Regions from separate parts of the Bacillus cihuensis genome, predicted to be linked through region 1. Evidence: riboswitches for the same ligand, from Rfam matches in the RefSeq annotation. Region 1 holds a riboswitch; the other holds the start of a gene.
What was found. A riboswitch is a leader RNA that binds a small molecule or an ion and turns the genes downstream of it on or off. The one in region 1 is predicted to bind thiamine pyrophosphate.
Positions count from the first base shown of each region.

Region 2: linked by a shared signal. The riboswitch ahead of V179_RS0107225 (3-oxoacyl-ACP reductase) and the one ahead of thiW (energy coupling factor transporter S component ThiW) in region 1 are both predicted to bind thiamine pyrophosphate.

Region 1 is NZ_KI632495.1:2,256,714-2,262,844, forward strand. It holds gene thiE (thiamine phosphate synthase) at 646-1,284, opposite strand; gene thiM (hydroxyethylthiazole kinase) at 1,265-2,080, opposite strand; gene thiD (bifunctional hydroxymethylpyrimidine kinase/phosphomethylpyrimidine kinase) at 2,721-3,518, opposite strand; gene thiW (energy coupling factor transporter S component ThiW) at 3,487-4,008, opposite strand; TPP riboswitch at 4,144-4,248, opposite strand; gene V179_RS0116625 (UxaA family hydrolase) at 4,648-5,805, opposite strand; gene V179_RS28185 (UxaA family hydrolase) at 5,862-6,131, opposite strand, start outside.
Region 2 is NZ_KI632495.1:297,422-303,552, forward strand. It holds partial or broken gene V179_RS27315 (PEP-utilizing enzyme) at 1-315, shown strand, start outside; gene V179_RS0107210 (YbfB/YjiJ family MFS transporter) at 903-2,132, shown strand; partial or broken gene V179_RS29800 (helix-turn-helix domain-containing protein) at 2,761-3,076, shown strand; TPP riboswitch at 3,161-3,261, shown strand; gene V179_RS0107225 (3-oxoacyl-ACP reductase) at 3,410-4,162, shown strand; gene V179_RS0107230 (LLM class flavin-dependent oxidoreductase) at 4,245-5,552, shown strand; partial or broken gene V179_RS31580 (DinB/UmuC family translesion DNA polymerase) at 5,899-6,131, opposite strand, start outside.

The DNA.
Region 1 (6,131 bases):
CTAAAAAATAGTAAGTAGATGTTTAACTATTAAAAGTCATGAGCATTATACCTATGTTTAGACTAATCTTTCGTGAAATTCATCTTCATAAACTTTCGCATTTTGTTTTTAGCGATTTCTTCAGGAAATATCATTGGCGCTACACCAGAAGGACTAGTATACATTTGATTGTTGCCACTACTATGTATTTCAATCAGATTGTTTTATCTTGGTGAAATGTAAAAGAAACAAAAAGTTATTCTATAGATTATGTCCTCACACTCTATACACTTTACCGACAGATAAAGTGAAACTTCAATCAGTGGGGGTTTTCTTCATCCCCCACTAATCGTTAGTCCCGTTCTACAACGCTATCTCTCCGCTACTGTGTAGATATAACGATACTATGAACCCGATTCAATGATTCCCAAACTAAGTACGGCCCATCCTGCGACATCGTTTGTGTGACCCACATCCTGTGGGCCTCAACTAAATCTTTGAAGATCACAAAGGTAAGTTTCACTGTATCTCACCAATCGGGCTAATACGGGCAGTTATCCCCCCACCTATGCTTCTTCGATTCCTCTTAGCCTTGAGGTGGAGGTCTTACTGCCAGTTAATGCGGAATAAACGATATAAAGGAGTTGTATGGTTTAATTCCTTTCATTATTGGACTATGGCTGTCGTCATTTGTTTTTTTAGCATTTCCGCCGCTTTTCTCGGATCATCTGCTTTCATTATTGCCGATACAATCGCTGCACCAGAAATACCGCTATTGAGAATTTGGGGAAGATTTGCGGAGGTTATGCCGCCAATCGCAACTGCTGGAATGGTAACAGCTTGGCAAATCATGTTAAGCACTCCATGCTGTAGCATCGAAGCATCTTTTTTTGTTGAAGTTGGAAAGACAGAACCTACCCCAATATAATCAGCTCCGTCTGCCTCAGCTTTCAAGGCTTGTTGGACATTTTTAACGGAGACGCCAATCTTCATAGACATAGGAACTAATTGCTTCACAACAGATAAAGGAATATCACCTTGCCCAATATGAATACCATCCGCTCCGACAGCAAGTGCAAGATCCACGCGATCATTTATGAAAAGCGGGATGGAATAGTTGGCAAGTAATTGTTTAATTTTTAACGCTTTTTCATAAAAGATTTTTCCATCCGAGTTTTTTTCTCTTAATTGAACAGCTGTAACTCCTCCAAGAATAGCTTCTTCAATAATTTGCTCAAGTTTCTCAAGCGGAATTGATTCTTCTGTGACAAGGTAAAGACTAAGATTATCTCGTAGCGTACTCATTTATTTGTACCTCCTTCATCCAAATCTCTCCGTTCATCAGTGATATCGTATCGACTAATTTCACTCGGAAAGTACCTGTTCCTTCTCCTTCTAATAGCTTGCTTTTCGTTAATTCGCCAGCAATACTCATGACAGATATTCCCGCTACTGCTGCGTCAAGCATCTGATCTGTTACGCCAGCAAAGCTGCCAATTAAGGATGTCGCCATACAGCCTGTACCTGTCACTTTTGTCAATAGGGGATCACCATTGTTCACTATAACAGTCGTTTCACCGTTACTAATTGCATCTGTTCTACCACTTACAACGATTGTACTGTTTAGTTCTACTGCTGCTTTGACAGCAAGGTCCGCTCCTGAAAGAGACACCATACCTGAATCCACGCCCTTTGTCTGACTTTGGCCTCCTATTAAACTATAAATTTCACTGGCATTCCCTCTAATAATGCTCATCTTCACTTCTTGAAGAATTTTTTCAGCCATCTCGATTCGATAAGGTGTTGCCCCAGCTCCAACAGGATCAAGTATAACCGGTATGTTAGCAGAGTTAGCTGCTTTTCCAGCTAGAATCATTGCTTCACAGGAATCCGCGTTCAGCGTCCCTAAATTGATGACTAGTGCATGAGCGATTTTCGCCATATCTGCGGCCTCATTCACACTTGATGCCATAACAGGAGAGCCGCCAATAGCAAGAGTAATATTCGCACAATCATTGATTGTGACAGAATTGGTTATATGATGAACAAGTGGATTTACATTTCGAACTTTCTTAAATAATACTTCAATTCTTTTTAGCATAATAATCCCCTCCAGATTTATCCCGCATTAACGGACAGTAACCCCCACCTCAAGGCTTAGAGGTACTAAGAAGCATAGGTGGAGATAACTGCCCGTAAAAGCCCGATTGGTTCAACTAACAATTAGTGGGGGATGCCCCCCACTTATTGAAGTTTCACTTTATCCCCCATTAACGGGCAGTAACCCCCACTTCAGGGCTCAGAGAAATCTAAGAAGCGTAGGTGGAGATAACTGCCCGTAAAAGCCTGATTGGTTCAACTAACAATTAGTGGGGGATGCCCCCCACTTATTGAAGTTTCACTTTATCCCCCATTAACGGGCAGTAACCCCCACTTCAGGGCCTAGAGAAATCTAAGAAGCGTAGGTGGAGATAACTGTCCGTAAAAGCCCGATTGGTTCAACTAACAATTAGTAGGGGATGCCCCACTAATTGAAGTTTCACTTTATCCCGCATTAACGGGCAGTAACCTCCACTTCAGGGCTTAGAGAAATCTAAGAAGCGTGTGGAGATAACTGCCCGTAAAAGCCCGATTGGTTCAACTAACAATTAGTAGGGGATGCCCCACTAATTGAAGTTTCACTTTATCCCGCATTAACGAACCGTCAGTGCGAAGGTAAAAAAACATTGATGGAAGTTCCATTATGATTGATGAACTTTCTGAAATTGATAGAAATGATTGACTGGCCCATGTCCTTTTCCGATGGCAAAGCTGTCACGGATAGCTTGCGTAATATATTCTTTTGCTTGACGGATTGCATCCTCGATTCCAAGTCCGTTTGCTAAGTTAGCGGCAATCGCTGATGAAAGTGTACAGCCTGTACCATGAGTATTTTTCGTTGAAATTCTTTCACTCCTTAACCATATATAATTAGCTCCATCATAAAAAAGGTCGTTTGGATCTCCGGCAGAATGTCCTCCTTTTAACAAGATTGCTCTCGCTCCTAATTGCTCGATGATCTGGCAAGCTTCATATATATCTTGTTTGGATTGAATCGTTTTCCCTGATAACGTTTCCGCCTCTGGTAGATTCGGAGTCACGATCGTTGCCATTGGTATCAATAGCTTTTTCAATGCTTCTACAGCGTCCATTTCAAGTAGATGATGCCCGCTTTTAGAAATCATGACTGGATCAAGGATAATATGCTGCGGCTTATATGTATGTAGCGTTTTGGCAACCGTTTCAATCGTTTCAGCCGAACCAAGCATCCCAATTTTCACAGCATGAACTTCAATATCGTCGAACACTGCTGATATCTGGTCGCGAATAATTTCTTTGCTCATCGTTTGAATCGAACGAACCTCTACCGTATTTTGGGCGGTAACAGCTGTGATAACAGACATACCAAACACATGATGTGCAGAGAATGTTTTTAAGTCAGCTTGAATTCCTGCTCCCCCTCCTGAATCAGAGCCTGCGATTGTAAGTGCTGTTTTCATATAGTAACCCCTCCAAATATTTATTTTTCAAGAAAACCTTTAATAATATAAACGCAATACTTGCGCCTGCTAAAGAACTAATTGAAAATGCGGGTAAAAAGCCAAACAAAGCAACTTTTTTTCCTAAAAACAACAAGGCAAGTGGATAACAAGCAAGTGCCCCAATAATCCCCGTACCTATAACTTCACCTAGACAAGCAAAACCAATCTTTTTTGTATACCTGAATAATAGTCCTGCAAGCAAAGCCCCAATCATACTGCCTGGAAAAGCAAAGATAGAACCCGTTCCTGCCATGTTTCGAATGATTGAGACGAGCAAAGCTTGAGCAATGGCATAGCCAGGCCCTAACATAACGGCCGTTAATACGTTCGCTAAGTGTTGGATCGGAAAGATTTTAGCAAAACCCATTGGAATAAAAACAAAGGAACTAGTCAGTGCTGTTAATGCTGTAATCATGGCAGTAAGTGAAAGTTTTCTAATCGAATTCACCATTTCATCTCCTTTTCATCTGTTTTATACATTTGCTAGGAAAATCGTTGTAGTGAGAAAACGAAACTTTTAAACAAAACCAAAAACCCCCTTCCTGAAATAGGAAAGGGGTAGATATTCACATATAAACTAGCTAAGCTAATATCTCCACTTCCCTCCGCCAGCATGATCCGGTTCAGGTTCAAAGGGTCTAGAACAAAGTTCCATCTCAGCCTCTTAAAGACTCCCCTAGTGCAATGTATATTTAGTTACTGTCATCATACCATGTTGAAGCAAAAATGCAATGCCTGAAAATTTGCAATTAACGTTCTTTTGCGGAAAAGGTGCGGGGCTCTGCAAATTCAGCTCCGTGCCGCAACCTTCATAAGGTGATACAGTTTATAAGCCCTGAACCTTTTTCTTTTTCATCGTTGGGCTTTAGAGCAGACGCTTATGGGTGTTTTCAGATAACCTCTTAGCTCAGTTCTTCTTTCAACCACGATTCTAACTTGAAATTTTCCCCATTAAAACGTTAAATCTACTTATTTTGTGGCATACTTTATTAATCTAGCTCATTTCATAAGTTATAGTTGTCATTTTAGTCTAACTAAATTAACCTACTAAATTACGAGCAAAGAGCTAGTTTCGTTCATGATCCCTTTATATCGTTTCTGCCAATCTCCAAATCGCGAATTCTTGATTTTTATGTTTTTCAGATGCAGTCATCGAACCATTCGCTGTTGCCATTATTTTTTGGTAAATTTCTTCGCCTATTTCCTCAATCGTGTTTTTCCCTTCGATTATTTTTCCAGCATTCACATCAATATGCTCTGACATGATTTCATATAGTCTTGGATTTGTGCCAATTTTGATGACAGGAACGATTGGTGAGCCTGTTGGAGAACCCTTTCCAGTGGAGAATAAAACAATCTGTGCTCCACCAGCCGCAAGGCCGGCTACCGATTCTACGTCATATCCAGGTGTATCCATGAAGATAAACCCTTTTTTCGATGGTGCTTCGGCGTAATCAATTACTTCCATTAACGTTGAATTTCCGCCTTTTTTAATACAACCTAAAGATTTTTCTTCTAAGGTCGTTAATCCCCCTGCCATATTTCCTGGAGTCGGATTTGCTGACCTAATATCTTCACCCGTGTCTTTGATTCTTTCTTCATATTCTTTTACTATTTTAAGAAATTTCTTACCTACTTCAGGATCTATGGCTCGCTTTGCCAAAATATGTTCGGCACCGATGGCTTCTGTTGTTTCCGCTAGAATACTAGTCCCGCCATCTCTTACAATAAAATCGGAACATGCTCCAATCGCCGGATTTGCGGTAATCCCTGACCATGCATCTGATCCACCACATTCAAGTCCAATGATTAGCTCAGTAACATCAGCTGTTTCTGTCTTTTCAGTTTTACTTCTATCCATTGCTTCTTCTAGCCATTGTTTCCCTTCTTTAAGGACCTCACTAACAGGCTTATCTTTATTAAAATAAATGGCATGAACATGATGATTTTCATCTTTTAAAAGTTCTTCAAGCTCTTTTGCAAGTGGGTCATCACCCATGCCTAAAAATAGGGCGCTACTTACATTTGGATGTCCCGCAGTCCCTTTTAAAGTCCGGATTGTCTGCTTATAATCTTCGGGGAACTGAGCTTGCCCTCCTTGGTGGACGACTGGAATCACACCTGGAACGAGCTGAGCTATTTTTTTGGTGAAACTCGCCAATTCACCTACTGTATTCATGACAATTACATGATTTCTGACCCCTATACTGCCATTTGGTCTTCGATACCCTTCGAATGTTTGCATTGTATTGCCCCTTCCTCAATTAATTTGAGCGTATAATTACCTTATTCAATTAGTTTTCAAGAACTGAATGTATCAACATGATCTATAAAAGAATGATCTCTTTCTTCATTTTTAAGACCACGAACATTGAAAACATGGACATGAAACCCAGGAGATATTTCTGCTGTCGCAATTCCCATGCACTCTCCATACTTCATGATTTTTCCTTCATTCTTAATATAAGAGGTAGCCACTTTATGCCCGTATGAAATATCTTCCATCACCTTTATTTGGTCCTTTTCACCTTGTATAGAAAGCAGCTCGCCTGATTTTAAATTTTTCAATGC
Region 2 (6,131 bases), 2.0 Mb from region 1:
GAAGCTATTGTAGGTCTACCTGTTTCTTCCGGTGTTATAGAGGGACGAGCACGTGTCATCTTAAACATAGAAGATGCTGATCTAGAGGATGGAGATATATTAGTCACCTCCTTTACTGACCCTAGCTGGACACCATTGTTTGTATCCATAAAAGGCCTAGTCACTGAAGTTGGTGGACTGATGACCCATGGAGCAGTTATCGCACGTGAATATGGCTTACCAGCAATTGTTGGGGTGGAAAATGCCACCAATCTGATAAAAGATGGGCAACGAATTCGCGTGCATGGAACAGAAGGGCTTATCGAAATATTGTAATTGCTGAATACGTCCAGATTTAATTAGTAGCACCGCTTCAGTGGCAAACATTAGTCATCTATTATTAAGATTGTAATGAGTATATCAGTGGTCTTGTAAAAATCGGCGAAATCACAGAGGGAGTCGAAATATTAGAAAACGATCCAGGAAATATCGAAATAACGATTGATATTGAAGAGAGGTGATTAATAAAAATGGACGTGAAAGATTTTATAGTTTTTTGTAAAAGTGGCAACCCCATTTCGGGTGAGGATAAAGAATTGCATGGACTATTAACTCAATGTAGCTTTGAAATCCAATGCGAGTCATTCTATACAACAATTAGGCCATTTAACATTCATTATTTGGAATTATTTTTATCGCAGATTAACAATGTAATTATGCAGTTAATACAAAATATGATGACTAATAGCATAAACTTTGTAATTAAACTCCAATTTAAATGTTTACACAATAGAGTTATGTTAGAAAAAAGAGTTTCTATTATCTAAATATTTAAAAATATTTTACTCTTTATTATTAAAATTAAACGGTTAGAGCCTAAAACAATTATATACGTGCAAACACGAATAGATTTGAGGTGTTAAATGATTGGTGATAACCTGAAAATTTGGAAGTATGCTTTTGCAAGCATAATGGTTACGATAAGTGTTCAAGGTTTTGGGAGAATGTCTTATGGTATTTTGATGCCATTTATGAAAAAAAGTTTATCGCTTACATATGCACAGGCTGGTCTGTTAGGGACGGCAACATCAATCGGCTATTTAGGGATGGTTCTTTTTGCCGGTATTTTAGCATCGAAGTGGGGATCGAAGAAATTAGTCATTCTCGGGACATTGCTTGTTGCCTTTGGGCTGTTTTTCATTTCGATGATACAAAGTTATCTTGCTTGTTTGGCAGGAATGGCGCTACTTGGAATCGGAACGGCGTTTGCATATACGCCACTAGTTAATATTGTTGTTGGTTGGTTTCCGAAGCAAAGAGGGCTGATGATCGGATTTCTTCTCAGTGGATTAGGCTTGGGAACTGTTATATCAAGCTTGCTCATCCCGTATTTTACCGCATGGTTTTCAAATAATGGCTGGCGCAGCCTGTGGATTTTATATGGGATAATCTCCTTGCTGTCTGTCGTTTGTGCCTACTTTATCCTGCGGGATCCTCCCGTCCCTTTACGCAAGAAGGCTCAAAAAAGCGGATCCTTAATCCGTGAAGTCTATTTGCATAAAGGGGTCCTTACTGTAGCAATTATTTATGGATTGATTGGCTTTGCTTATTTAATCCCGCAAAGCTTCTTATTCAGTTTTATGTTAGAGGCGAATCTTGACCGCTATTCTGCTGGCCGGATTATGGCGTTAGGCGGTTTTATCTCGATATTTAGCGGACCAATATGGGGCGCGGTTTCAGATAAAATCGGCCGGAAGAAATCGCTGCTTATTACACTGTTTATTGGAGCTGTTTCGATGGTGTTTCCAGTCATTTATCCAGAATATATTGGCTTTGGCATCAGCCAGCTTCTTTGGGGCAGTACAATTGTCGGCATGCTTTCACTTATTCTGGCGCTTTCAACAGAGCAGATTCATCAATCATACGCTCCGATCGCATTAGGCTACTCTACGGTCTTTTTTGCCGTTGGACAGCTGGCAGGACCCGGACTTGGCGGCTGGATGATTGACCATATGGGAGGCATACCGTCTGCATTACTGCTTTGCTGCGGACTTTTGCTTTTAGGATTCATTCTATCTATGCAATTGAAAAAAGATGTGGTTAATGAACAGGCTGCACTTGAAAAAAATCGATGGAATGTTAATACTAAATAGATAATTTTTTGGAAAGAGGATGAAATTAAAGACCAAATCGCAAATGTGATTTGGTCTTTAATTACTTCTACAAGGCCAGCCTTCCTGTAATGAGTTGTTCCACAGTCGGGCGCTATTGTTTAATAAAATATAGATTTTTTAACGACTTTATAGTTATATTTTTTAGTTTAGTGAAGAATCTTACATCAAAATAAAACAACTATATTTTTACCTCGTTTAAATTTAGAACGGGGTAACAAACATCTGCATAATCTCAACAAATAAGCAGCATTATGGAAGAAGTAGCCTTTCTGTTCTATTCAAAGGACGTGAATTATATATACAGTTTGATCATTTAAAATTTGTTTGTTGTAAAGGGACAAGAAATTGATTGAGAAATGCGAGTCATCTATTCAATAATCGGGCCATTTTCTGGAATAAAGAGAAGGGGTTATTAGGAAGTGAAAGAAGCTCTAAGTTATTCGATTAATGGGTCTAGTTAATGAAAAAGAAGTAGATGTAAACGCTAGAATGAAGTTAATAGTTTTCGCTAGTCTGAATTTTACACTTTTGCTTCATCAATTTAAAACTCTAGTAAACTAATAATAAATGTTATTTTATTGAGGGGAGGATTTTGGAGGAGAAATTTATGTTGTATGTACAGATTCATCAATTGTATGTGCAAAAGTTTAGAAAGTCACAAATCGCAAAAGAACTTAAAGTGTCACGACCTACGATCTATAAATACTTACAGATGATTTGAGGAGACTAAAAAACTTTTAGAAGGCCCTCATCGAAAACCTAGAAAGTTAGCATCTTATCGAGACTGGATTATTGCCTGGCTGGAAGAGTATCCGCACCTTAGTGCAGCAAAAATCAGAGATTGGCTCCTGAAGCGTTATCCTGACTTGGTGATTAGGGAAAGTACTGTCAGAACATATGTGAAAGAAATGCGTGAGATCCATATAACAAAGTTATAGAAATACTTTAACTAGCCATATTTACTTGACAGAAATTTCTTAAAACTATAACATTGAATATAACTTAAATATATGCACTAGGGGTGTTATTTAACTGAGATGAGGATTACCTCAAACCCTTTGAACCTGAACTAGCTGAAACTAGCGTAGGAAAGTGTAAACTCTAATACATACTTAAAGAGCGATTGTGCCTTATTCTTACTATGTAGTTATTTGTTTTTACGCAACTTTCCTATGGGAAGGTTGCGTATTTTTTATTTTATCTATCATTTTATTATTTAAGTTTCATCAAAATTAAAAAACATAGGAGTTGTTATGATGACTAGAACAGTATTAGTAACTGGTAGTAGTAGAGGTTTAGGAGCAATTATTGTAAAGACATTGGCACAACAAGGATTTCAAGTGGTTATCAATTACTATAAAAGCCAAGATGCTGCTGAGAAGCTCGTTTCTGAGATTGGTGAAGAGAATGCTATTGCAATTCGGGCTGATGTAACAAATCGTAAAGAAGTAGATAACTTGATAAAAAAAGCAACGGAATATTTTGGTCAAATTGATGTTGTAGTCAACAATGCATTAGTAGACTTCAAATTTGATCCAAACAAACAGAAACCCTTCACAGAACTCACTTGGGATGATTATCAAAAACAACTAGATGGTACTTTAAAAGCATCATTTAATGTAGTTCAAAGCGTCATACCTCAATTTATTGAACGGCAAAATGGGAGTATTATAGGTATAGGTACTAATTTATATCAAAATCCTGTTGTACCCTACCACGAATATACAACAGCTAAAGCTGGATTAATCGGTTTTACACGTAATATCGCTTCTGAATTAGGGATATATGGTATAAAAGCGAATGTAGTTTCAGGTGGATTATTAAAAACGACTGACGCAAGTGCTGTTACAACACCAGAAGTATTCGATTTAATTGCTCAATCAACGCCATTGAAGAAGGTGACCACACCTCAAGATGTAGCCAACATGGTCGCTTATTTATCTTCGGAAAATGCCAACGGTATTACAGGTCAAAATTTCACAGTAGATGGCGGTTTGACCATGAACTAATAGCTTAAATTAACATAGATAATCCTTCAAAAAAAGGAGTATACAAGACAATTAATAATGATGTATTTTGAGGTGTAAACAAATGACAAAAACTAAAGAAAAACAACTGCACCTAGGTGTTTTGCTGTATGGTTGTGGACACCATCAAGCTGCTTGGTTAATGCCTGACTCAAGCGTTGAACGTATTGGAGACATTTCTTATTACCAATCTTTAGCACAGTTAGCAGAAATGGGTTACTTTGACGCAGTATTCTTTGCTGATAATCAATCATTTCAAGGTAAAGATTCTAGTGATATGCCGGCATTTTGGTTTGATCCGGTAGTCAATTTAACTGCTATTTCTCAAGTGACAAATCATGTGGGATTAGTTTCAACAATTTCAAGTACTTTTTCTAATCCTTTCACAGCTTCACGACAACTATTAAGTTTAGACCATATTACAAAAGGACGTGTTGGTTGGAATCTTGTTACGTCAATGACTGATTTAGAGGCGTTAAATCATAGTATGGAAGAACTACCTTCTCATGACAAACGCTATGAGAAGGCAGATGAATTTGCTGCTTTAATGAATAAGTTATTTCTTTCATGGGACAGTAATGAGTTTCTACATCATCGAGAAGAAAGAAAATTGATAAATCCTTCAAACATTCAGCCTTTTAATCACATTGGTACCCATTTTAAAGTGTATGGCCCATCCACTACGCCAAAAAGTCCGCAAGGTAAACCAGTATCAATGCAAGCAGGAGCATCTAAACAAGGCATTGCATTAGCCGCAAAATATGCCGATGCAGTCTATTCAGTGTCGTGGAACTTAAAGCAAGCAAAAAAATTTCGTGAAAAATTAGATGAACAAGTTAAACAAAGCGAAGACAGCGATAGACATATTAAAGTATTTCCAGGCTTAGTAACCTATATAGGTCATACTCATGAAGAGGCTTTAGCCAAAAAAGCAGCATTAGATGAGCAATTACCTCTTGAAACAGCTTTAAAACAGTTGAGTTTCTTTATTCAACAAGACTGTTCTAAGTGGGAAATTGATAAAGAAGTACCTCAATTACCCCCAGTAGAAGAATTTACTGGTCCAGTTGGACGTTACGAAACGATACTAGAAATTATTAATGATACACAACCTACAGTAAGAGAATTATTAGGATATCTTAATGCAGGCGGTGGACATCACACGCTGATAGGTACACCCGACGAAATTGTGGATCAGATGGAAGTCTGGTTTGAAGCTGGTGTGGCTGACGGATTTAATCTTATGCCACCTACATTACCCGGTAGTTTAGAAGACTTTGTTGAACTAATTGTTCCTGAAATGCAAAAAAGAGGTATTTTCAGAAAGAAATATGAAGGTCATACCTTCCGTGAACATTTAGGATTAACATAATAAATTATTATAAAATGACTGTACTAGTAGAAGAGGTAAGATGTTGGTATAAGTATAAAAACTTGAGAATCTTCTAACCAGCCTCAAACATGTCTACACGTAGGGGATGAACTGTTTTACGTACAGGATCATGGTCCCGTGGGCCATACGTCCTACCCTGTTTTACAGTGTCATATATCGATATTAAAAATGCTCAATCAGAATCAACTGGCTAACATTATAATACGATCGGGCAAAATAATTCAGGAAGGATCTAGAAATAAATTGAAGCTCAAAAAAGAGCTGAGGACCTCCTTCATTTTAAATAAGAAGAATTAAAATAAGCCCTCATCTTAATTGAGAGGGGCTATTTTTTATGTCCACCAACCAACTTGCTCTGATGCAATGCAGTTCCGGCGGTTGTAAATGATACAGCTCTTAACAGGGATGAGGCACCAAATTTATTTCTAATCTTGTCTACTATATATCTAAGCTCTCGTTTTTCCATCCGTCTGGCTCAAATAAATCTAATTTCATTTCATAATCATCAACCAAGTTACTAATGGACAGAGATATCTGCCTAACTGTGTTTCCTCGATA